One region of the Arthrobacter sp. Dra40 genome, then DNA from elsewhere that is predicted to be linked to it. Evidence: riboswitches for the same ligand, from Rfam matches in the RefSeq annotation. Region 1 holds a riboswitch; each other region holds the start of a gene.
The links. Region 1 has a riboswitch for S-adenosylmethionine ahead of AC5RWT_RS17410 (O-acetylhomoserine aminocarboxypropyltransferase/cysteine synthase family protein). Riboswitches for the same ligand answer to the same signal wherever they lie in the genome.

Region 1 (15,254 bases):
CCCCACCTGCCAACGTCCACTAGGCGGCCCCGGTGCTTGATCACGGTCTCAGGTTGTTTGCCGTGGTCCGTCCATAGATGCAATTGAGGCGGGTCCTTTACGGTCCATAGTCCGAGCTCCCTTGCGGCCGAGACGCATGTGATGAGCCCACCAGCCGTCATTGCGATGCGGAGGTTCGCATCCGCATCGGCAGTTCCTACGAGCCCCCGTCGAAGGGACGTCACGGCACCGGACGAGATAGCCAGCTTGAGCGCGTCTGGTCCGATGCCCGCCCTCCGCAGATCCTTAACGAAGGCAGTGCCTCCTCTTTTCGCCACGTAATCGGCGATCATTTCTGGAGTCTGCATGAGACCGAGGATGACCCGCTGTTTTCGGGGGCGCCAGTGTCGCACCGAAACTGTGCATAATCTCCGGGCCCCTAAGGGCCAAGCCGGTGCCCGGGCACTGCCTTCAGTACCGGCCGCCGAAGAGATGGATCTGCGAACGAACCTTGTCGCGGTGCTCCTCGATCATGGCCTCTCTGGCGGCGCCGGCTTGCCACCAGTCGCTGAGCCCGCGAGCAGTTGCAACTAGAGCGTGGAACAGGGCAATTACCCCGGGCCGGATCCCACCGATAGCACCGGGGCGGGCAGGCTCGCGCGCCGGCTCTGGCGGGGTCGGCCGAGCGGCTGCCGGGGACGGATGGATGGATGAGGCGGTTAAGGACGGGCTGCCATGCCGCCGGTCCGCGACGTCGAGGTGGTGACGGGTCTGCGTTGAAGTAGTCATGGCTACAGATTCCGCGCATGTTCAGGCAAGAGCCACGATTCGGCAGAACCCGAATCGGGAATAAATCCGACGCTGCGCGCGGAAGATGCCCAGCTCAAGCCGTCCCCAAGATTCGGTCCAGCCCGAATCCTCGACTGGCGCACCCGGCGACCTTACGCTGTTCCCATGCACATCACGCTCAGCAGCGAGGACCTGACCAAGGTCCGGTTCGAGGCGGCACCGCTGGGCGAGACGGTCGCCAGCCTGCGCGCCCTGCAGGTGGGCACACCCATCCACCGCCCCTGGATCGAGGACACTAAGCGGCGCATCGCCGAGTCAGCCGATCCGCTAGCCCGCGACCACCTGCGCCTGCTCACCGCGCTGGTTCCGCCGAAAGGCTTCCTGGCTGACTCCATCACCCCCACCCCCAAGTACCAAGGCACGTTCGCCGAGGGCCTCGCCGCCGTCGCCGACGTGCCGCCGGAGGTGTGGCAGCGCGACGTCACCCACCTGCTCAGTCAGAGCCCTGCCGACTACGCGCGCGAGGAACTGCAGCGGCTCGCGGAGGACATCGACGCCGGCATCCCGCGCATCACCGCCGCCCTCGAGTGGTACTGGGGCACCGCCGTCGAGCCGGTATGGCCGCGCCTGCGGTCCCTACTGCTGGCGGACATCGACAGTCGCCTGGCCCAACTGTCGCGCGACGGCATCCTCGAGGTGTTCAAGAGCCTGCACCCCAGCGTGCGCCCCACGCCCACCGGCCTCGAGATCATGCGCGGCTGCGAGGCCGACGACGTCCCCGAGCCCGGCGGCGGGCTGCTGCTAGTGCCGAACGCGTTCGTCTGGCCCAACACGTTGGTGCTCAACGTCCGGCCGTTCGTGCCCACGCTGACCTACGCACCGCGCGGCGTCGGCCGGCTCTGGGAGGCCAGCCGCGAGGCGACGCACAGCCCGGTGGCCCGGCTGCTCGGCAAAACCCGGGCGCAGATCCTCGCGCAACTCGATGTACCGATGACGACGACGCAGCTCGCCCGCTGCTTGGACCTCGCCGCCGGGACGGTCAACGAGCATTTGAAGGTGATGTCCGAGAGCGGTCTGGCGGCCACCATGCGTTCCGGCCGTGAGGTGTTCTACCGGCGGGCCGAAACCGGCGAGGCGCTGCTGGCCCGGCTGTGACGACGCGCGCCGCGAGGTAGGCGTTTCCGCCGGCTACGCCCCCGGGCTGTCCACGTTTTGCGGGGAGCTTTTGCGTTTGTCCTAGTCAGCGCCAGACGCCGTCCCAAGACGTGGACAGTTCCTGCTGAACGTGGACAACTGATCCCGTTCAGCCGTGCCCGTGTTAACCCGCCTACCGCTCCCGCAGCGCTCGCACCAGCGAGTCGAACCGCTCGTTGTCCGCCAAGTCATCCAGCAGGACGGCTTCCCCATCGGGGCCGGCCAACGGGATTCGCCAGTTGGGGTATTCGTCCGCGGTACCCGGCTGGTTCTGGGTCCGCCGCTCCCCCACGGCGTCGGTGAGGGCAACCCCCAGCAGCACCGACGGGGTCTGCGCGATGAACGCGTGCAGCGCCTCAACGGTGCGCTGCTCGCCGGAGCTGCCGGCGCCGTCGTCGTGCTGTGAAGCAGCCGGAACCCGCGAGCGCACCAGGGAAAGCACCGACTCCTGCGCGGCCTGGTCCAGGGTGCGTTCCTCCTCCACCGGCCGGTTCAGCAGGCCCAGCGAGTCGCGCAGGTCCACGTGCTCGCCCGCAAGGTAGCCGGCGGTGGGCGGCAGGTCGTGGGTGGTGACGCTGGTGAGGCAGGCGCGGCGGTAGCTCTCCGGCGGGCGGGGCGTGGCGCCGTCGTACTCGAACCACAGGATGGAGGTGCCCAGGATGCCGCGCTCGGCCAGGTAGTCCTGTACCCCCGGTTCGAACACGCCGAGGTCCTCGCCGATGACGACGACGCCGGCGCGTTCGGCTTCGAGGGCCAGGATGCCGATCAGGGCCTCGTGGTCGTAGTACACGTAGGCGCCTTCGCCGGGCGGGCCACCGACGGGGATCCACCACAGCCGGAACAGCCCGAGGATGTGGTCCACCCGGATTCCGCCGGCGTGGCGCAGGATGGTCCGCAGCATGTCCCGGTAGGCGGCATAGCCGGATTCCGCGAGGCGTTCGGGATGCCACGGGGGCTGGGACCAGTTCTGCCCCCGCTGGTTAAACATGTCGGGCGGCGCGCCCACCGAGATGCCGGCGGCCAGCACGTCCTGCAACGCCCAGGCATCGGCGCCGGCGGGATGGACACCGACCGCGAGGTCATGCACTATCCCGAGGTTCATTCCCGCATCGAGGGTTCGGCGCTGCGCGGCCTCAAGCTGCTCGTCGCCCAGCCATTGCAGCCACTGGTGAAACTCGATCCGGTCCTTCAGCGCACTGCGCTGCGATTCGATGAACTCCGGATCCGCCCACTCGGGAGCCCCCGCCGGAAGGGTTTCGGCGAGCGCGCACCACAGGGCAAAGCGCTCCAACCCCTCGCCTTCTTGTGCGCGGAAGGCGTCGAACTGCTGCTGCCGTTCCGCGGACCGGGGCACCGCGAAGACCGCTTCCAGCGCCTGCAGTTTGGCCGCAAAAACGGGATCACGGTCCAAAATGCCGGCGTCCAGGTTCGCGTCGTGGAAAGTGTTGTCCAGCGGGATGGCCCGGGCTTCGGGCACGTCCTCGACCCGCAGGTAAATCGGATTGACGAAGCGGCGTGTGGCGGGCAGGTAGGGCGAGGGCTCCACCGGCGGCTTGGGCTGTGCCGCGTGCAGCGGGTTGATCAGGACGAACCCGGCGCCCTTGGCGGCAGCCGTTTCGGCCAGCACGGCGAGGTCGTCGAGATCGCCAACTCCCCAGGATGACCGCGAGCGCACGGAGTACAGCTGCGCCATCAGACCCCACGTGCGGGGAAGCCGGTCGGCGGTGGTGAGCCGTTGCGGGGTGACCACCAGCGCGCACTGCGCCTGGCTGCCGGAGGTTGCCGCGGGATACCCGGATGCGTCCAAGCCGGTTCCGGCCGAATCGGTGCCCGCCCGGCTGGTCGGCGCCAACCCGTCCGGCGCCTTGCCCATTCCGGCCGAAGAGGGCGCCTGCCCCGGCACATCCTCGCCGGTTCCGGCCTCGCTCACCTCGAGCGTGTGCCAGCCCAGCGGGAGGTCTGCCGGCACCGCCGCCGCCCAGCGGTCACGCGGAACACCCGCCGCCTCGGCCGGCCCGCCGGCGACCACCTCGACGTCGCGCCGGGACCCGTCCTCCAGCAGGATCCTGACCCGGGGCCGGGAACCCGCGCTCACATTGACCGGCACCTCAGTAGCGGCGCCTTGGCGGACGACGACGGCGGGCGGCAGGGTGCGCTGCAGCGGCGCTAGTTCTGCGGCACGGAGGGAGACGGTGACATCGTCGTCGGTCTTGCAGGGAACCCCCAGCGCGGTGAGGACAGCCACCAGTGTTGCCGGGCCGACTGCTTTCTCTGCGCCGTCCCAACCCCGAAAGGTAGTGCCGACGCCGTGTTCCTGTGCGAGGCGCTGCAGCGCCGTGAGCTCTGCCATGGAACCCAATCTACGGGAACCGTGCACGCTTATGCCGGGAAGTCTGCGCAGAAGGCGGGTCTCCACCTGGGTCTCCACGCGCTCGCTGGCGCTCGCTTGGTCCACCACCGGCAGGTCGCACCGTCGTCGTACTGGGAATTCAAAGCGGCACGCAACGCGGCTCAACAATTTTGGCGGCGGCGGCGGAAGTTGCGAGAATGGACGGGACCATCCCGAGCGGTTGAGAGATCTGGCTCTTTGACACCGCAGCAACCATCCGGCCAACCGGAAAGGTGCTACCGCCAGAAGCGATGGAGAGAGCGCAAGCAATCTTTGATCCGGATGGCGCCCCGCATTCGGGCGCCGCCAGGACCGTCATTGCCTCGGGAACCTTAGTTTTGAAGGAGCTGCCTGATGGCTGAACGCACATTCGGTTTCCGCACCCGTGCCCTGCACGCCGGCGGCACGCCCGACGCCGAGCACGGCGCCCGGGCCGTACCGATCTACCAGAGCACGTCGTTCGTGTTCAAGGACACCGACGACGCCGCGAACCTCTTCGCGCTGCAGAAGTACGGCAACATCTACTCCCGCATCGGCAACCCCACCGTGGCCGCGTTCGAGGAGCGCATCGCTTCGCTTGAGGGCGGTATCGGCGCGGTGGCCACGTCCTCCGGCATGGCCGCCGAGTTCATCACCTTCGCGGCGCTGGCCGGCGCGGGCGACCACATTGTGGCCTCGTCCAAGCTCTATGGCGGCACCATCACCCAGCTGGACGTGACGCTGCGCCGGTTCGGCGTGGAGACCACCTTCGTTGACTCCACCGACCCGGCCGACTTCGCCGCGGCCATCCGCGAGAACACCAAGGCCGTCTACACCGAGATCGTGGCGAACCCGTCCGGCGACATCGCCGACCTGGCGGGTTTGGCCGCGGTGGCGCACGACGCCGGCCTCCCCCTGGTGGTGGACGCCACCTTGAGCACTCCCTACCTGATCCGGCCGATCGAGCACGGCGCGGACATCGTGATCCACTCCGCTACCAAGTTTTTGGGCGGGCACGGCACCACGCTGGGCGGCGTCGTCGTCGAATCCGGGCGTTTCAACTGGGGCAACGGCAATTTCCCGCAGATGACCGAGCCGGTGGCCAGCTACGGCAATGTGTCCTGGTGGGGCAACTTCGGCGAGTACGGCTTCCTGACCAAGCTCCGCTCCGAGCAGCTGCGCGACATCGGACCGTCGCTGTCCGCGCAGTCCGCGTTCCAGCTGCTGCAGGGCGTGGAAACGCTGGCGCAGCGGATGGACGAGCACCTGGCCAACGCCCGCAAGGTGGCCGAATGGCTGGAAGCCGACGAGCGGGTCTCCTGGGTCAGCTACGCCGGCCTGCCCGCGCACCCGCACTACGAGCGCGGCCGGCAGTACCTGCCCAAGGGCGTGGGCTCGGTCTTCAGCTTCGGCGTCAAGGGCGGCCGCGTTGCCGGCCAGAAGTTCATCGAATCGCTGCAGCTGGCCAGCCACCTGGCCAACATCGGCGACGCCCGCACCCTGGTGCTGCACCCGGGATCGACCACACACCAGCAGCTCACCGCCGACCAGTTGGTGGCCGCCGGCGTGCCCGAGGACCTGATCCGGATCTCTGTGGGACTGGAAGACGTGGACGATATCCTCTGGGACCTGGACCAGGCCCTGGCTCTCTCGCAGCAGGCCGGCGCTGAGCACGGCCCGAGCCGGGACCATGAGGACGATACGTTCGACACCTCCGAGTTCGCCTCGCCCGCCTACGCTGGCGAGTCGTGCACGATCCCGGCCGCGCGCGCCGCGCGAACGGAGCCGGGAACCCGTGTGGTCGAGTCAGTGGAAGAACTGATCGAAGCCGAAGAAGGAGCCGCCAAGTGACCGCGACACCAGAACGCACCTGGATCGGCCCGTCCGCACCGGAACGGCTGAACATCCTGCGCAACACCAAGTCGATCGCCATCGTCGGCGCCTCGGACAAGCCCAGCCGGGCCAGCTACTTCGTGGCCACCTACCTGCTGTCCAGCTCGCCGTACAAGGTCTACTTCGTGAACCCGGTGGCCAAGGAGATCTTGGGCCAGCCGGTCTACAAGTCGCTGGCCGACCTTCCCGAGGTCCCGGACCTGGTGGACGTGTTCCGCAAGCACGATGACCTGCCCACCGTGCTGGAGGAGACGCTGGCCGTCGGCGCCAAGACCATCTGGCTGCAGCTGGGATCCTGGCACGAGGAGGTCGCGGCCAAGGCCGAGGCCGCCGGCCTGAACGTGGTGATGGACCGCTGCGTAAAGATCGAGCACGCCCGGTTCCACGGCGGCCTGCACCTGGCCGGCTTCGACACCGGCGTGATCTCCTCCAAGCGGCAACTGACCGCGTAGAGCGGCTTGCCTAAGGTTTCACCGGCAGCAAAAGCCCGTCCCTAGTCCCCGGCCCTCACATGGGAGAGCTGTGGCAGGGGACGGGCTTTTTCTTGCCGGGACGCTGAAGTAGAAGCTTTCAAGGATTTCCCCAAGGTCCTCGTCGGATGCTGTGGCCAGCCACACATCACTCGACTAGGGGAGTCATCATGTTCAAGAAGTCAGCCCATCCAAAACACAGGAGGGGCACCGAACGTGCCCAAAGGGGGAAGCCATCCCTTCCCCAAAAGGTGACCGCCGGCTTGGCCGCGCTGGTTCTGGGTGCGGGCGTGCTGCCCTCAGCCCTCGCCCCCGCGGCGCTGGCCGCGCCGGTCGGTCAGGGCCTGACCCTCAATGCCGGGGACATGAGGTTCATCCTGAAACAAATCAAGATTGCTGAGAACCACGCCACCAAGGAAGATGCCGAGGGTAAGCCCGTAGCGGGCCAGCCGCTCCTAGGCTCCGGGCCCAACCAGATAGCCAATCCGCTGCTGCCCTACGGGCTGCGCACTGTGGACGGTTCCGATAACAACCTGGTGCCCGACCAGGGGCACTACGGGAAGGCTAGCCTCCCGTTCCCGCGACTGGCAGAGCCGGAGTGGCGGACCACGACAAACGGCGAAAGTTACAAGTCCGTCAGTGGCAACCTGACTGATACCGACCCCCGCTTCATCAGCAATGTCATCGTGGACCAGACCTCCAGCAATCCCGCCGCGATTGCTGCGGCCGGCAAGGCGCACCGGACGGTTAACGACGGTCCGACGGCGGTGCCCTGCGACGCCGATGGCCAGCCCCTGGAGTGCGTGCCGGAAGGCGAGACACTCGACATCCCGAATGTCACCACGGACTTCGGGCTCTCGCCGCCATACAACGGCTTCTTTGCCCTGTTTGGCCAGTTCTTCGACCATGGCATCGACTTCACCAAGAAGACGTCGAACATGGTCATGATGCCCCTGGCCGCGGACGATCCGTTGTATGTACCGGGCTCGCGGACCAACTTCATGGTCCTCAACCGGGCGGAGAACCAGCCCGGCCCCGACGGTAAGCTCGGCACGGAGGACGACATCCAGGACGGCACAAACACGGACTCTCCGTGGGTTGACCAGAGCCAGACCTACTCCTCGAACCCCTCCCACCACGTCTTCCTCCGGGAGTACGAGCTCAACGAAAACGGTGACCCGGTCTCGACCGGCGAATTGGCCGAGGGCGCCCCCGGCGGCATGGCTACCTGGGCGGATATCAAGGCCCAGGCCGAGACCATGCTCGGGCTGAAGCTCTCCGACGCCGACGTCGTGAACATCCCGATGCTGGCCACCGACCAGTACGGGCGATTCCTGAGGGGGCCTAACGGCCTGCCGCAGTACATCACGCAGAACGAAGAGTTGGTGGAAGGAAACCTGGAGAGCCCCGTGGCGCCGCCGGCAGACGTCCAGCGGATCGGGATTGCGTTCCTGGACGACATCTCCCACTACGCGGCACCGTTCGACTCCCGCGGCACGAAATTGGCACCCGACGGAGATGACGTCACCACGCCCGTTACCGGCCGCCAGGACGCAGGCACTTACGACGACGAAATGCTCAACGCGCACTTTATTGCCGGCGACGGCCGCGTCAATGAGAACATTGGGCTCACCGCCGTCCACCAGGTCTTCCACTCGGAGCACAACCGGCTGGTTACCTACATGGAAGACCTGCTGACGTCCCTGAACCTGGATTTGAACGAGTGGAAGCTCCCAAATGGTGAATGGAACGGGGAGCGTCTCTTCCAGGCCGCACGGTTCGTCACCGAGATGGAGTACCAGCACATCGTCTTTGAGGACTTCGCGCGGAAGATCCAACCCGGCATTAATCCGTTCAACGTCTTCACCCAGTCCGACACGGCCATCAACCCGGCGATCAAGGCCGAGTTCGCACACGCGACCTACCGTTTCGGCCACTCCATGCTGACGGACACGGTAGACCGGAAGACCAACAGTGGCGCCGACATTGGCATCCCGCTGCTGGATGCATTCCTCAACCCACCGGCCTACTACGCCAACGGGGAAAACACGATGACCCCGGAGCAGGCCGCCGGTGCGATCGCGATGGGCATGACGGACCAGGTGGGCGCCGAACTCGACGAGTTCGTGACCGACACGCTGCGCAACAACGTTCTCGGCCTGCCTCTCGACCTGGCCACGCTCAACATCGCCCGCGGTCGGGATACCGGCGTTCCCTCGCTGAACAACTTCCGCAAGGACCTCTACCAGAAAACGAGCGAGTCGTCCCTCAAGCCCTACAGCAGCTGGGTGGACTTCGGACAGGCGTTGAAGCATCCGGATTCGGTGGTCAACTTCATGGCCGCCTATGGCACGCACCCCAGCATCACCGGGGCCGCAACCATCGATGCCAAGCGCGCGGCGGCACAGAAGCTCTTCGACATTAGCCCCGACCCCGCAGCGGAAACCCCGGCCGATGCCTATGACTTCGTCAACAGCGACGGCGCCTGGGCGAACGACGGCGCCGCTTCCAAGACCGGTCTGGACAAGGTTGATCTCTGGGTGGGAGGCCTCGCTGAAGCCCAGAACCTGTTCGGTGGGTTGCTCGGTTCCACCTTCAACTACATTTTCGAACGCGAAATGACGGACCTGCAGGACGGCGACCGGCTCTACTACCTGTCCCGCACCTCCGGCCTGAACCTGCGCACGCAGCTGGAGGGCAACTCGATGGCCGAACTGGTCATGCGCAACACCGACGCCTCGGCGCTGAAGGCCGACGTCTTCGGCGTGGCGGACTGCGAATTCGAGATGGGCAACATTGTGGGCACCACGGGAAACAGCGTGGCCGATGATCCTGCCTCTGCCTGTGACGAATCCGCACTGTTGCTCCGCATGGCCGACGGCACCATCCGCTACCGAGTCTCCAACACGGTGGACCGCCCGGGCCTCAACGCGCAGGCGACCTACAACGGCAAGGACGACGTCGACGGCGCAGACGGGATCGACCGGATCTGGGGCGGCGTCGACAACGACACCGTCTGGGGCAACGGCGGCAACGACGTCATCGAAGGCAACGACGGCGCAGACACCATCCTTGGCGGTGCCGGCAACGACCGCATCACCGACTCCCACGGAGACGACGTGCTCAAGGGCGGTCCAGGCAACGATGCGATCGACGCCGGCCCCGGACTAGACATCATCATGTCCGGAGACGGCGACGACTTCTCCAACGGCGGGCTCAACGGCAACGAGACGTTTGCCGGCGAGGGCGACGACCTCGTCATGGCCGGCAACGGCCCGGACACGGTATTCGGCGGAGGCGGCGATGACTGGCAGGAAGGCGGCAACGCCAACGACCTGCTCCAGGGCGATAGCGGCGCACCGTTCTTCGACGACATCAACAATCCCGGCCACGACGTCCTCATCGGCGACAGCGGCGAGGACGACTACGACGCCGAGGGCGGTGACGACATCATGGTCGCCGGTCCCGGTATCGAACGCAACCACGGCGTCTACGGCTTCGACTGGGTGACCCACGCACGGTCCGTGGAAGCGGCCGACTCCGACATGCGCATGGTCGTCGTGGAGGGCCCGAACGCCCTCAAGGATCGGTTCCTGCTGGTCGAAGCCCTCTCCGGCTGGGACAAGGACGATGTCCTGCGCGGTGATGACGTCGCTCCGGCCGATCCGGACAACGAGGTCGCCGTGCCTGGCCTCAGCAATGTGCTCGATGCTGAGGGGATCAAGCGGATCACCGGCCTGGCCGACCTGCTGCCCGCCGGCGCCTCCGATTTCGGCGCTGGCAACATCATCATCGGCGGCTCCGGCAGCGACCAGATCTGGGGCAACGGCGCGGATGACATCATCGATGGCGACAAGTGGCTGAACGTCCGGCTGAGCGTCCGCGACGCCCAAGGCACGGAAATAAAGTCAGTCACCACGCTGAAGGACATTCAGGCCGACATCATGGCCGGCAAGATTGATCCGGGCAACGTTGTCATCGTGCGCGAAGTCCTCAACAGTGCGGCTCCCACGGACATCGATACCGCCAACTTCTCCGGCGCATTCGATGAATACGACATCACCACCGTCGATGGAGTCACAACTGTGGCCCACGTCCGCGGCACCGGGGACGACGGCACCGACACCATCACCAACGTCGAGCGCCTCCGGTTCACGGATCAGACCATTGATCTGACGGACAAGGTAGCCCCCACCGTGACGGACCGCGCGCCGGCTCCCGGAGCTACTAATGTGCCGGTGGGGACCAACATCACGGCAACCTTCAGCGAGGCCGTTACCGGGGTCTCCGGCACAACGGTAACCTTGACGGCCGCGGGAGCTACAGCCCCGATCGCCGCCACCGTAACCTACGATCCGGCCACCCGAACGGCCACGCTGGACCCGCAGGCGAACTTGGCGCTCAACAGGGTTTACACTGTTCGGCTCACCAACGGAATCCGGGACGCGGGACGCAACGCCCTCGCTGCTACCAGCTGGACGTTCACCACTGTCGGACCGGTTCCGTCAGTGACTGGGCGCACCCCGGCGGCGAACGCCACCAACGTGGCGGTCAACAGCAACATCACCGCTACCTTCAGCGAATTTGTCACTGGAGTCACAGCCAACACCTTCCGGGTCACCGACTCGGCCGGCCAGGCAGTGGCTGCGGCAGTGAGCTACAATCTTTTCACCCGGACGGCCACGCTCAACCCGAATGCCAATCTGCTGAACAACACCACCTACACCGTGGAGTTGACCAATGGCATCCGGAATCTGCAGGGCGGTGCCCTTCCAGCGACCACGTGGAATTTCACCACCGCCGAGGCCATACCGGTTATCACCGGACGGACCCCGGCGGCGAACGCCACCAACGTGGCCACCAACAGCAATATCACCACTACCTTCAGCGAACCAGTCACCGGAGTCACCGCCAACACCTTCCGGGTCACCGACTCGGCCGGCCAGGCAGTGCCTGCGGCAGTGAGCTACAGCGCTTTTACCAGGACGGCTACGCTCAACCCGAATGCCAACCTGCTGACCAACACCACCTACACCGTGGCGTTGACCAATGGCATTCAGAATGCACAGGGCGGTGCCCTTCCGGCGACCACCTGGAACTTCACCACCGAAGCCGCGCCGGTCATCACCGGACGGACTCCGGCAGTGAACGCCACCAACGTAGCCACCAACAGCAACATCACCACTACCTTCAGCAAAACGGTCACCGGAGTCACCGCCAACACCTTCCGGGTCACCGACTCGGCCGGCCAGGCAGTGCCTGCGGCAGTGAGCTACAACGCATTTACCCGGACGGCCACGCTCAACCCGAACGCCAACCTGCTGACCAACCGCCCCTACACCGTGCAGTTGACCAATGGCATCCGGGATCTGCAGGGCAACGCCCTCACGGCAACCACCTGGAACTTCACCACCGAAGCCGCTCCGGGCATCGCCGGACGGACCCCGGCGGTGAACGGCACCAACGTGGCCACCAACCGCAACCTGGCGGTGAAGTTCAGCGAACCGGTCAAGGGCGTCAGCGCCAGCACGGTGACGTTGAAGACCTCCGCGGGCAAACTGGTACCGGCGACGGTCAGCTACGACGCTGCGAAGCGCACGGTCACGGTGAATCCCAAGGCGATCCTGCCGAGCAGCACCCGCTTCACGGTGAAGCTCACCAACGGCATCACGGACGTCAACGGCAACCGCCTGACAGCCACCAGTTGGAGCTTCAAGACGGAAAGCCGGCCCACGGTATCCAAGCGGACGCATGCCGCCGGAGCCAAGTCGATCAACCGGAGCAGCAACGTCTCGGTGAAATTCAGTGAAGCAGTCTCGGGAGTAAGCCGCTCCAGCTTCAAGCTGGTCGACAGCAAGGGCAAGACTGTTTCGGCCAACGTCAGCTACAACTCGCGCACCAAGACGGCGACCCTGAATCCGTCGAGCAAGTTGAAGGCTAAGGCCACCTACAAAATCCGGCTGAGCAGCAGCATCAAGGATGCCTCCGGCAACCGACTGTCAGCCACCAATTGGTCCTTCCGGACCGGAAAATAATTAGCCGCCTCAACCAGTAAGAGTCCAGGCCCCGGAGAAAACCGGGGCCTGGACTCTTTTCATGTGACGGCCCCGGCTGCCGGCCAGCATTCCTGGCCGGCACCTCACCGGCGGACCAGGAGTTGCGGCGTTAGTGAGCCGGGACGATCTCCACCGTGCTGGCGAGGCGGCGGTTCTTGAGCACAGGCAGGAACTCGCGCACCTCGTCGATCCGGCGACGGGTCACGTCGACGGTGACCACGCCGCGGGGCTCGTCGTCCAGGTAGGCCACCGGAATCCCCATCGGGTCCAGGATCGCCGAATGACCCACGGTGTTGGTGCTAGAGGTCCCGGCCGCAGCCACCCAGCAGGTGTTCTCGATGGCACGGGCGCGCAGCAGCGTTTCCCAGTGCTCGATCTTGTGGTCGCCCTTGAACCAGGCGGCCGGCACGGACAGCAGGTCCGCGCCCTGCGAGGCCAGCGCCCGCGCCAGCTCGGGAAAGCGCAGGTCGTAGCAGGTGAGCACGCCGATGTTCAGCTCCCCCAGCTGCACGATCTTCAGGCCGCCGTCGCCGGGCTTGATCCGCTTGGACTCCTGGTAGGAGAACGCGTCGTACAGGTGCAGCTTGCGGTAAGTGTCCACAATCCGGCCGGTGGAATCCACGATCACCAGCGTGTTGTACGGTCGCTCCTCGCCGCTGGATTCGTAGCCGCCGGCGATGATCGCGATGCCGACCTCGGCGGCAATGAAGGACAGCTGCTGCACGAAGGCGGACCAGTTGGATTCCACGGCAGCGGCCAAATCACCCTGCACGTGCCGGACGGTGAACATTGATTCTTCCGGCAACACGATCAGTTCCGCGCCGTCGGCCTTGGCCTCTTCCGCAAGGGAGCGCATCGCGGCGAGGTTCTCCGACATGTCCCCGCTGGGGTTGAGCTGTCCGACGCTGATCTTCATGATGCGCTCCCGTCTTGCTGGCGGCGTGTGTCCTTCCAGACTACCTAAGGTCAACTCCATCGGCGCAGGTGGGAACGTTGCATTCAGAGTACGACGGCGGTGCGCCGGGTCAGGCGCGACGTCCGCCTACCGGGTCCCACCGGAACGACGGCGGTGCTGCGGGTCAGGCGCGACGGCTGCCTACCGGACCCCACCGGAACAACGGCCATGTCCCCGGCTCCGCGGCCAGCGTCACCGGGCGCAGCGCAGGATGGCCTCCACGCTCCGGTCGGCATCCGCTTCGGTGGTGGACCAGTTGCTGACGCTGATCCGCATCGCGGCCCGCCCGTGCCAGGTAGTGCCGGACAGCCAGAGCGTCCCGTCCTCCTGTACCCGGTGGACTACTTCACGGGTGAACTCATCCGGGTCGGAACCGTCCTCCGGGACGAACCGGACCAGCACTTGGTTGAGCACCACGTCGTTGAGAATCTGGACGCCGGCGGCTCCGGCCAGTTGCCCGGCCATCCGCGCGGCCAGCGAACAGCAGCGTCCCACGAGGTCTGCCACCCCGTCGCGGCCGAGGGTACGCAGCGCGGCGTAGGCCGGGAAACCGCGGGCGCGCCGGGAGAACTCCGGCACCCAGGCCACCTCGTCCCGCTCCTGCCCGTACTCCAGGTAGGCCGCATGCGGCGGGGTCATGCTGCGCTGGTGCACATCGGAGTCGCGGACAATGGCGATGCCGGAGTCGTAGGGGACGTTCAGCCACTTGTGCGCGTCGGTGGCCCAAGAATCGGCCAGTTCCACGCCGTCCAGCAGGTGCCGTAGCTCCGGGCTCGCAGCGGCCCACAGCCCGAAGGCGCCATCCACATGCACCCAGGCGCCGTCCCGTCGCCGTACCCGCTCGACCGCGGCCCGGAGTGGATCAAAGGAACCGGTGTTCACGTTGCCGGCCTGCAGGTTCACGATCAGCGGCAGCCCCTCGGGGATCCGCCCCAGCACTGCGTCGAGTGATTCCAGCGTGATCCGGCCCTGCTCGTCCGTGTCCACCAGGTGGACACGGCGGCGCCCCAGGCCCAAGTACTGCAAGGCCGTCAGGACGGTACTGTGGGCTTCTTCTCCAACAACGACGGCGGTCTCCGGTGCGCCGAAGAGCCCGTCGCTGACCACGTCCCAGCCGGCGCGTTCCAGTACGGCCGTCCGCGCCGCAGCCAGGCAGGTGAAGTGGGCCATCTGGCAGCCGGTGACCAGCCCAAATCCGCAGTCCGGAGGCAGGCCAAACAGGTTTAGCAGCCACTGCCCCACTGCCTCTTCCACCACCGAAGCGGCCGGGCCGGCCACATACAGTCCGGCGTTCTGGTCCCACGTGGACGTCAGCCAGTCGGCGGCAAGGGCCGCGGGCTGGGCACCGCCGATCACGAAGCCGAAGTAGCGCGGGCCTGCCATAGCCACGGCAGCCCGCCCGCCGACGTCGGCCAGGTGCTCAATGACCTTCCGAGGGTCCTCTCCCCGCTGTGGCAGTTCACCCACCAATTCCCGGCGCAGCTCGGCCACGTCCATTCCCGCCTTAACCGGTCGTTCCGGCAGCGACCGCAGATAGTCCGCAGCAAGTT
Region 2 (4,655 bases), on a different contig from region 1:
GGGCGGCGCACCGGCGTCGTTGTTTAGCTGGTCTGCTCGTTCCCACCCTTAGTCGACCAGCGCGTTCTGCAGGCGGAAGCCGGCGGCGCGGTGGTTCTCCGGCAGCTTGTCGCCGCGGCCGAAGAGCTTGTTGCGCAGGGTCCCCGGCGCGTACTCCGTGGGGTAGGCACCCAGCTTCTGCAGCTCCGGCACGACGTATTCCACGATGTCCTCGAAGGTGCCCGGGGTGATCGCGTAGGCCAGGTTGAACCCGTCCACGTCGGTCTCGTCGACCCACTCCACCAGCTTGGCGGCCACCTCCGCGCCGGACCCGACGGTGATCGGGCCGAAGCCGCCGACGCCGACCCATTCGGCCAGCTGACGAATGGTCCACGGTTTGCCGCTGTCGCCGGAAGCCTTCTGGAAGGTCTCCACCGAGGACTGGATGGCATTGGACTTCACGTTTTCGCCGATCACGTCGTCCGGGCCGTAGGTGGAGAGGTCAACGCCCATCCAGCCTGAGATCAGGGCCAGCGCGCCGTTGATGTCCGCGTAGGACTTGTAGTCCTCGAATTTGGCCTGCGCGGTGGCGGTGTCCGGTCCGGTCACCACGGTCTGCATCGCGTAGATGCGTACGTCGTAGCGGTCGCGGCCCGCCGCTTCCACGGCGTCGCGGATTTTCTTGACCGACGCGGCCAGCATCTCCTTGGTCGGGCAGGTCACGAACACCGCCTCGGCGTTCTCGGCGGCGAACTCGGTGCCGCGCTTGGAGGCCCCGGCCTGGAAGATGACCGGGGTGCGCTGCGGGCTCGGCTCGGTGATCGCGATGCCGGGAACCTTGAAGTACTTGCCCTCGTGCCGGATCTCGTGGACCTTGGCCGGGTCGGTGAAGACGCCGGTCTCCACGTCCTTGACCACGGCGTCGTCCTCCCACGAGCCCTCAAGCAGCTTGTAGATGACCTCAAGGTATTCGTCCGCGTGGTTGTAGCGCTCGTCGTGCTCCAGCTGGTCTTCCTGGCCCATGTTGCGCGCCGCCGAGGGCAGGTAACCGGTGACCACGTTCCAGCCGACCCGCCCGTTGGTCAGGTGGTCAAGGGTGGCCAGGCGGCGGGCGAACGGGTACGGGTGCTCGTAGGCGGTGCCGGCGGTGACGCCGAAGCCGAGGTTTTCGGTCACCGCGGCCATCGCCGAGACCAGCATGAACGGATCGTTCACCGGGACCTGCGTGCCGGCGCGCAGCGTCGTCTCGTTGGAGGACCCGAAGACGTCGTAGGTGCCGAGCACGTCGGCAATGAACAGGCCGTCGAACATGCCCTTTTCCAGCACCTTGGCCAGGTGGGTCCAGTAGCCGATGGTGTTGTAGGTGGCGGACTTGTCCTGCGGGTGGCGCCACAGTCCGGGCGACTGGTGGCCCACGCAGTTCATGTCGAAGGCGTTGAAACGGATCTGGCGCCGGGTGTTGGGCTGCGGGTTGTTCACTGTCATGTCAGGCTCCTTTTCTGATGAGAAGAGCCCGCGCCGGCACTCCGTTGGGCATCAGGATGCCTACGGAAGACCAACGAGAGATCGAGCTTCTCCATCGGTCCTGGCGGTAGCACCTTCCTCAAAGGAGGGGGTTGCTGCGGCGTCAACAAGCCAGGTCTCTCGGCCGCTCTGGATGGGTACCCCTCCATTGGACACCCGCAGGCGGCCGGGAGGGAAATGTCCCGCGTCACGCGGGGTAAGAAATTACGACTTCGGAGCGCCCTCCCGCCTCTTCGCCCCCGCTAGTGTTCCGGCCGCGAAGCACAGCAGGATCAGGACGACGACGGCGACTGCCAGCGGGACGCTGTTGCCGACCAGGGTCGGGAGGCTCTGCAGGATCAGCCCCAGGATTCCCAGCAGCCCGATGAGTCCGAGTGCCGGGGCGGCGGTGCGTTTCCAGTCCCGGAGGGGCGCACCGTTCCGGCGGAAGAAGACCAGCACGGCGACGCTGGTCAGCGTCATCAGCACCACCAGGCCCAGGGAGGCGAAGCCCGCGAACCAGGTGTAGAACTGCACGATCGGATCCCAGCCGGCCACCACGGCGGCCAGCACACCGTAGGCGCGGACCACCTCGTCGACAGCTGGTGCCAGCAGGCCGTAGACACCGGCTTCCAGCGCGAGGTAGGAGAGCAGCGCCACGAACGCCGCACCCAGTCCGGTCCGGCGGCCCAGTCCTTTGTCCACGTAGCTGTAGAAGGCACCGGCGCTGGGCACATGCGGCGTCATGGTGGTGAATCCGACGGCGAACAACAACAGGATGCCCATCGCCAGCAGGAAAATGAACGGGAGGCCGGCGCCGTTGCCGCTGGCGATGGCCAGTGGCACGGTCCCGCCAATAACACCCAGCGGCGACGCGGCGGCCAGCACGATGAGCACGATGCTGGCGACGCCGAGCCGGCCGGAAAGCCGAGGTACCGCTTTGGCTGCGGAGACGGGCGCGGGGGCCGCAAGGGTTTGCGGGGTGGAAACAGACATGGTGTGCCTTCTTCTTAGACGGCCGCGGACACAGCGGCGGAGCTGTGGGGCTGGCGGGCGGCATCGGCGTCGGCCTCGCCGATGGTCCAGATGAACGGCGGTTCGGTCGCGTTGACTTCCCAGTCGCCGAGGATCCGCGCCTTGTAAATGAACGGGTTGTGCGTCGCCACGGTGCGCGCGTTGCGCCAGTGCCGGTCCAACGCCTTGTCCTTGCTGGTCGAGGACGCACCCAGCGCGTTGAAGAGGGCGCCCGCGGCGTCCGGTACCAAGGTGCTGAGCACTATCTGCGCCTGGCCCGACGCCAGTTCGACGGCGGCGTTGGCCGCCTTCTCGACGGCGGCGGGGTGCAGCCGCGCCGCGAAGACCCGGTCCAGCCTGCCGGCCACGCTCAGGGTCGTCGCCTTCGCTGCGAAGGCCTTGGCGCTGATCTCGCCGACCACTTGCAGGATCTGGGCGTCGTGCCGGACCAGCGGAGTGTTGCCGTGGCCGAACACCCGCTTGCGCTCCCGAACGTTGCCGGCGGCATCCTTGGTAACAGCCTGGGCGATGCCGGTCAGGGTAACCAGCAGGATGTGTTGGTACAGCGCCGTCTGGTAGGGGAAACGATCGGTGAAGGCGGAGACGTTGGCCGGGTCCACGGCGGCGTCGGTAAACACCGTGGTGCCGCTTCCGGTCAGCTGCTGGCCGAAACCGTCCCAGTCATCGAACGTTTCCACGCCCGGCGTCTTGGTGGAGAGGATCACCGAGACGTCGGTGCCGTCCGAGCGTTTGGCGGTGACATCAATCCAGTCGGCGAAGATGGTGCCGGTCGTGTAGAACTTGCGGCCGTTCAGCAGCAGCTTGCCGCCGGCTTCGGACAACACGGTGGCAGTTCCCCCGGCGCCGGGTTCGGTCCAGGCGTTGCCGGCCAGTTCCCCGGAGGCGAAGCGCTGCAGCCAGCTGCTGCGGTCCCCGGTACGTCCGTGGTGGTACAGGTTTTCCTCCACCAGCGCGATGTGCGAGCGCAGCGCCTGCGGGATGTTGCTGTCCGCGGCGGCCAGTTCGATCAACAGCTCGGTGAATTCCTCCCAGTCCAGTCCGTCGCCGCCGAGTTCGGCGGGGATCCGGGCGGCGCCGAAGCCGGCTTCCTTCAGCCAGCGGATCTGCTCAAACGGCAGCTCGCGGGCCAGTTCGCGGGCCAGCGCACCGGCAGCGATGCGTTCGAAGATCGGGCGGTATGTGGCTGCTGCGGTTTCGAAGGAGGTTGTTGCGGGGGCAAGGGTTTCGGTCAAGGTGATGCTCCTGGGGACTCGGCTGGGGCTCGGCCGCGGAGGGCCGGGGACGGGACGGGACGGGACGGGGTGGAAGGCGCGCCGATTGGCTGCGCGCTCAGGTGTAAAGCGAGATCGGCTGGACATCGCCGCGCAGGAAGTTGGCGCCGACCTCAACCTTCTTGTAGTCGACCGGGTCGTGCAGGGTGTGCGTGCGGACATTGCGCCAGAAGATGTCCAGGCCGACGTCGGTTTTCGCTGAGGACGAGCCGGTGGTCTCGAAGATGCGGTTCGCCACCTCCACCCCGATCTCGGTGGAAACCACCTTGAGCCGGGCGATCTCGATCGCGATGTCCGCCCGTGCTTCGGCTGTCAGTTGGCCGCCGGCGGCGATGGCGGCGTCGAACCGTTCATTTGTCCGGTCCGCCAGCGCTTCCACCGCCGCGACGCGGGAGGCCAGTTCGCCGTAGACACGCTGAATCAGCGGGTCCTGGGCATAGGTTTCGGCGTTGCTGAGGAACCAGGAATTTTTGCGGGCCACGGTAATCCGGCGCCCCTGCTCCAGCGCCCCCTGGGCAATGCCCAGGTAGAGGTTGCCGAAGGCCAGCTGGATGTACGGGGTGACCAGCGTGGAGAAAGGCTCCTCCCCCACGTCGCCGATGATGTCCGCGGCGGTGACCTGCACGCCGTCGTACTTCACGGAACCGCTGGCCGAGAGGCGCTGGCCCAGCGCGTCCCAGTCACCGAGGAACGAGATGCCGGCGCGGCCATGCTCCAGGGCAAGCGCCAGGAACTTCCCCTCATCCGGGCCGGCCGCAATCACTGCGTTGACCAGGATCGCGTCGCCCACCGACGCACCGGTGGAGAAGTGCTTGACGCCGTCCAACCGGTAGCCGCCGCCCTCGGGGATCAGCTCCAGGTTCGGGT
Region 3 (4,655 bases), on a different contig from region 1:
GCTGTATTGGCCCCTACCGCCAGTGTCCAGCCGCCGGACATGCTGACCGCACCTGGCTCCTGCCCGTTCTGCGTGGGGAACGGTGCCACGCCCATCACGTCGGTATATTCGGGCCAGTCCACCAGCCCTCCCTCTTGCCAGAACGACGGCGAGTAGGAACCTTCCACCGTTCCGCCCAATTTGTTCTCGGGAAACAGCTGACCGAAGACCTTCTGCCACACGTTCGGGTCCAGGGCCTCGGCCGGTGTGACTGCCAGCTCCTCCTGATAGAGCGTCTGCAGGAAGGCCAACGAGTCGATGAAGCCTTGCGAGCCGACGACCCACTTGCCTTCAGCGTCGTCATAGAGGGTGTCGCCGGTGCCATACAGCAGCTGGTAGAAACTCTGCATGACGGTGCCTTCGCCGGTGCCCGTGCCGGCGTAGAGGTTGAACGGGACCACATCCGGTTGCGAGGATTTGATGGCCCGGGCCGCCTCCAGGATGGCGCTCCAGTCCTTCGGTGCCCAGGGGACGTCGACGCCGGCCTCCTGCAGAACTTTCTTGTTGTACCAAATGGCCCGTGTATCCGTGCCCAGCGGGACTGCGTAGATACTGCCGTCGTCGGCACGGCCGGCTTCTTTGGCTCCCTCGTTGAATTTCGCCCAGTCATCCCACTCGGCCAGATACTGATCCAGATTCAGGAGGTAGCCTGCGTCCACGTCCGAACGGATCTTGAAGGTGTCCTCGTAGAACACGTCCGGGGCGGTGTCCGGCGATCGCTGGGATAAGGCGAGCTTGGTCGCGTAGTCTTCGTCGCTGCCGGTGATGGGCTCCAAATTGACTGTCACGCCGTCGTGCGCAGCCTCAAAGTCGGCCTTCGCCTTCTTCATCACCTCATTCATCGTGGCATTCGCCTCGGTGGTCTGGTACACGATCCGCAGTGCGGAACCTTGGGAGGTTTCCCCCTCCCCACCCCCGCCGCCACAGCCGGCCAGCGCCAGCGCTCCGACGGCCAGCAACGACACTTTAATGCGGTAATCACGCAACATGGTTCCCCCTCGTTTGGAGGCTTCCGGGCCAAACGCCGTCGGCGTGGTCAGGGGCCTACCGGCATGCTACCGAGGGGCTCCATCGAATAGATTTATTCGTCCTAACCGTGATCAAACTGCAATGCGAGCCGCCGGGGCTAAACCGCCACCGCCCTCACCGTCCGAAAGGCACGCAGCAGTAGTTGGGGTCAGCCGGGAGCTGCGTCAGCCGGGAGCTGGGTCAGGCCTGCGGGAAGAACGCCTGGGTGAGCGCGTCATGCAGCTGGTGGACGTCGGTCAGGAAACCGTCGTGGCCCAGCGGCGTTTCTATGGTGTGCACCTTGACCGATCCGGGCAATGCCTCGGCCAACTGCCGGGACTGTTCCGGGAAGTAGAGACGGTCGGAATCCACCGCCGCAATGAAGAATTCCGTCTCCTCAAGGCCGCCCAGGGAATGCTCCAGCGAGCCGCGGCCGCGGGAAACGTCGTGGCTGACCAGGGCCTCGGTGAGCAGGATGTAGCTGTTGGCGTCGAAGCGGGAAACCAGCTTCTCCGCCTGGTAGTCCAGGTAGCTTTCCACTGCATACCGGCCTCGGGCCGACGGCGTGATCCCGCCGAACGGCTGTTCCTCCGCCTGCGCCGAGCGGCCGAACCGGTACTCCAGTTCCGGCTCCGAACGGTAGTTGATGTGGGCGATCCGCCGGGCGATGCCCAATCCGGCTTCGGGGGCAGGACCGCCGTAGTAGTCACCGCCGGCAAAGCTGGGATCCAGCCGGATGGCCGCGACCTGCGCTTGGGCAAACGCGATCTGTTCGGCGGTGCTGGCTGCCCCGCACGCCAGCACAGCGCACCGTGCCGTGCGCTCCGGGAAGGTTGCTGCCCACTCGAGCGCGCGAGCCCCGCCCATCGAGCCGCCGAGGACAGCATGCCAGCGGCGGATGCCGAGCGCATCGGCGAGCCGTGCCTCGGCCCGGACGGAATCGCGGATGGTGACGAACGGAAACCGCGATCCCCACGGCGAGCCGTCCGGTGCCGGCGACGCCGGGCCGGTGGAGCCGTAGCAGCCGCCAACCATGTTGGCGGCCACCACGAAATAGCGCTCCGTGTCGATGGTGGCACCGGGACCGACCAGGTCGTCCCACCAGCCGTCCTCGTCGGAGGCGCCGCGGGCCACATGCGTACTGCCGGTCAGGGCGTGCTCGATCAGGACGGCGTTCGACGCATCCGCGTTCAGGGTGCCCCAGGTTTCATAGCCCAGGACAACCTCGGGCAGATAGCCGCCGGCTTCCAACTCCAGCGCACCAACAGGCATCCTGCGCAGGACGCCATCCGTCGCCCGATCCACCAGTTCCTGCCGTTGCAGTATCGTCACGCTGCGTTCTACCTGCTTGCCTAGTCGTCCGAGCCCTTGGCGGCACGGAAACCGGCCTCCAAATCGGCGATGATGTCATTGACGTTTTCGATGCCCACCGAGAGCCGGACCAGTCCGTCGGTCACGCCGGCGGACACCCGCTCCTCGGCCGAAAGCTGGGCGTGGGTGGTCGACGCCGGGTGGATCACCAGCGAGCGTACGTCGCCGAGGTTGGCGACATGGGAATGCAGTTCAAGGCCGTCCACAAAACGCTTGCCGGCTTCGATCCCGCCCTTGATCTCAAACGACACGATGGCGCCGGTGCCCTTGGGACCGTACTTGCGGCCGCGGTCGTACCACGGGCTCGACGGCAGGCCGAGGTACGCAACGGAAGCAACGTCGTCGTGCGCTTCGAGGAACTCCGCCACCTTCTGCGCGTTGGCCACGTGGCGCTCGACGCGCAGGCTCAGCGTCTCCAGCCCTTGGGCGATCAGGAAGGCGTTGAACGGGGAGATGGCGGACCCCAGGTCGCGCAGCAACTGCACGCGGGCCTTGAGGATGTAGGCCAGATTGGCGCCGAGTGCACTTCCGACGCCCAGGTCGCGGGCGAAGACCAGCCCGTTGTAGGTCTCGTCCGGGGTGTTGAAGCCCGGGAACTTCTCCGGATCGGCAGCGAAGTCGAAGGTGCCGGCGTCCACGATCACGCCGCCGATAGCCGTTCCGTGGCCGCCGAGGTACTTGGTGGCCGAATGGAGCACGATGTCTGCGCCCCACTCGATCGGCCGGATCAAGTACGGGGTGGCCAGCGTGTTGTCGACGATCAGCGGCACGCCGTTCTCATGGGCGATGCTGCTGACGGCTTCCAGGTCCAGGACGTCCTGGCGCGGGTTGGAGACCACCTCGCCGAAGAACGCCTTGGTGTTCGGCTGCACCGCGTCGCGCCACTGCTGCAGGTTGTCCGGATCCTCGACGAAGGTCACTTCGATGCCGAACTTGGGCAGCGTGGTGCGCAGCAGGTTGTACGTGCCGCCGTACAGGCTGGGGCTGGCCACGATGTGGTCGCCGGCCTCGGCCAGGTTCAGGATGGAGAACGTGGACGCGGCCTGGCCAGAGGCCAGCAGCAGCGCGCCGACGCCGCCTTCAAGACTTGCCAACCGGGCTTCGACCGCCTCGCTGGTCGGATTGCCGATCCGGGTGTAAATGGGCGCCAGTTCGGACAGGGCGAAGCGGTCCGCGGCGCTCTGCGCGCTGGGGAACACGAACGAGGTGGTTTGGTAGATCGGCAGTGCACGGGCGCCGGTGGCGGCATCCGGCTCCTGGCCGACGTGGATCTGACGGGTTTCAAAGGACCAGTCTGCATTGGACATGGTGCAACTCCTTCAAGGGAAGGGGTCATCCGGGATCCGGCCGTGCCGGCATGTCTATCCCGGGTGTGACCCGCGCTTGCGCACCGCCTGGTGGCGGCTGCCTGGTCTTCACCCGGGGCACCCCACCGCGGTTGGAGGGTTGCCGGCCAGCAAACCGGGGTTTCACGCTGGCACTCATGACCTGCGTACAGTCTCGGCGGAGAGCCCGCCCGGCCGCAACAATATGACACCTTATGACCGGCCGGGGCCGCACCCCCCGCCTTCCTTGTCGGCGCCCTGGGCAGCGTCAAGTTGTCAAGGGCTACTGCGAGAAACCATGGCGAAAGCACAGTGACTTAGGTCACCCTAAGTCGAGAGAGTCTTCACAAAGTGCCAAGATATGCCTATGCGCTTCGACCACGTTTCTTATGCTGCTGAGCCCGACGGTCTGGCTGCCACTTCAGAGCGGATTTCCAAAGCTCTGGGCATCGACGCAGTCAAGGGCGGGGTGCACCCCCGCTTCGGCACCCGCAATATGATCTTCCCCCTGACCGACCACCACTACCTGGAAGTGGTGGAGGTCCTGGACCACCCCGCGTCCGACAAGGCCCCCTTCGGCCAGGCCGTGCGTGCCCGGTCCGAAGCTGGCGGCGGCTGGATGGGCTGGTGCGTGGAAGTGGACGATCTGACCCCGTTCGAAGAGCGGCTGGGCCGTCATGCGGTTCCCGGAAACCGCAAGTTCCCGGATGGGCAGGAATTGAGCTGGCAGCAGATCGGCATCAAGGGCCTGATCGCAGACCCGCAGGTTCCCTACATGCTGCGCTGGGATGACGGCACCGAGGCGCTTCACCCGTCCAACGCCCGCCCGGCAACCGTCAAGCTGATCGGCCTGACCATTGCCGGTTCCTCGGAACGCGTGGCTGACTGGCTGGGCACGCCGGTGGATGATCT

Region 2: it holds a riboswitch for S-adenosylmethionine, as region 1 does, so the genes downstream of both, AC5RWT_RS27630 (LLM class flavin-dependent oxidoreductase) here and AC5RWT_RS17410 (O-acetylhomoserine aminocarboxypropyltransferase/cysteine synthase family protein) in region 1, are expected to answer to the same signal.
Region 3: it holds a riboswitch for S-adenosylmethionine, as region 1 does, so the genes downstream of both, AC5RWT_RS02820 (bifunctional o-acetylhomoserine/o-acetylserine sulfhydrylase) here and AC5RWT_RS17410 (O-acetylhomoserine aminocarboxypropyltransferase/cysteine synthase family protein) in region 1, are expected to answer to the same signal.

The regions. Positions count from the first base shown of each region.
Region 1 is NZ_JBNHHB010000042.1:24,787-40,040, forward strand. Features, by position in the region: gene AC5RWT_RS17390 (endonuclease domain-containing protein) at 1-332, opposite strand, end outside; gene AC5RWT_RS17395 (hypothetical protein) at 451-768, opposite strand; gene AC5RWT_RS17400 (ArsR/SmtB family transcription factor) at 934-1,923, shown strand; gene malQ (4-alpha-glucanotransferase) at 2,096-4,312, opposite strand; SAM riboswitch class I at 4,517-4,609, shown strand; gene AC5RWT_RS17410 (O-acetylhomoserine aminocarboxypropyltransferase/cysteine synthase family protein) at 4,706-6,181, shown strand; gene AC5RWT_RS17415 (CoA-binding protein) at 6,178-6,675, shown strand; gene AC5RWT_RS17420 (Ig-like domain-containing protein) at 6,957-12,728, shown strand; gene AC5RWT_RS17425 (carbon-nitrogen hydrolase family protein) at 12,859-13,665, opposite strand; gene AC5RWT_RS17430 (pyridoxal phosphate-dependent decarboxylase family protein) at 13,897-15,254, opposite strand, start outside.
Region 2 is NZ_JBNHHB010000140.1:1,376-6,030, reverse strand. Features, by position in the region: gene AC5RWT_RS27630 (LLM class flavin-dependent oxidoreductase) at 49-1,464, opposite strand; SAM riboswitch class I at 1,553-1,643, opposite strand; gene AC5RWT_RS27625 (hypothetical protein) at 1,708-2,478, opposite strand; gene AC5RWT_RS27620 (acyl-CoA dehydrogenase family protein) at 2,493-3,749, opposite strand; gene AC5RWT_RS27615 (acyl-CoA dehydrogenase family protein) at 3,847-4,655, opposite strand, start outside.
Region 3 is NZ_JBNHHB010000003.1:83,667-88,321, forward strand. Features, by position in the region: gene AC5RWT_RS02810 (extracellular solute-binding protein) at 1-1,028, opposite strand, end outside; gene metX (homoserine O-acetyltransferase MetX) at 1,249-2,319, opposite strand; gene AC5RWT_RS02820 (bifunctional o-acetylhomoserine/o-acetylserine sulfhydrylase) at 2,400-3,725, opposite strand; SAM riboswitch class IV at 3,793-3,907, opposite strand; gene AC5RWT_RS02825 (VOC family protein) at 4,111-4,655, shown strand, end outside.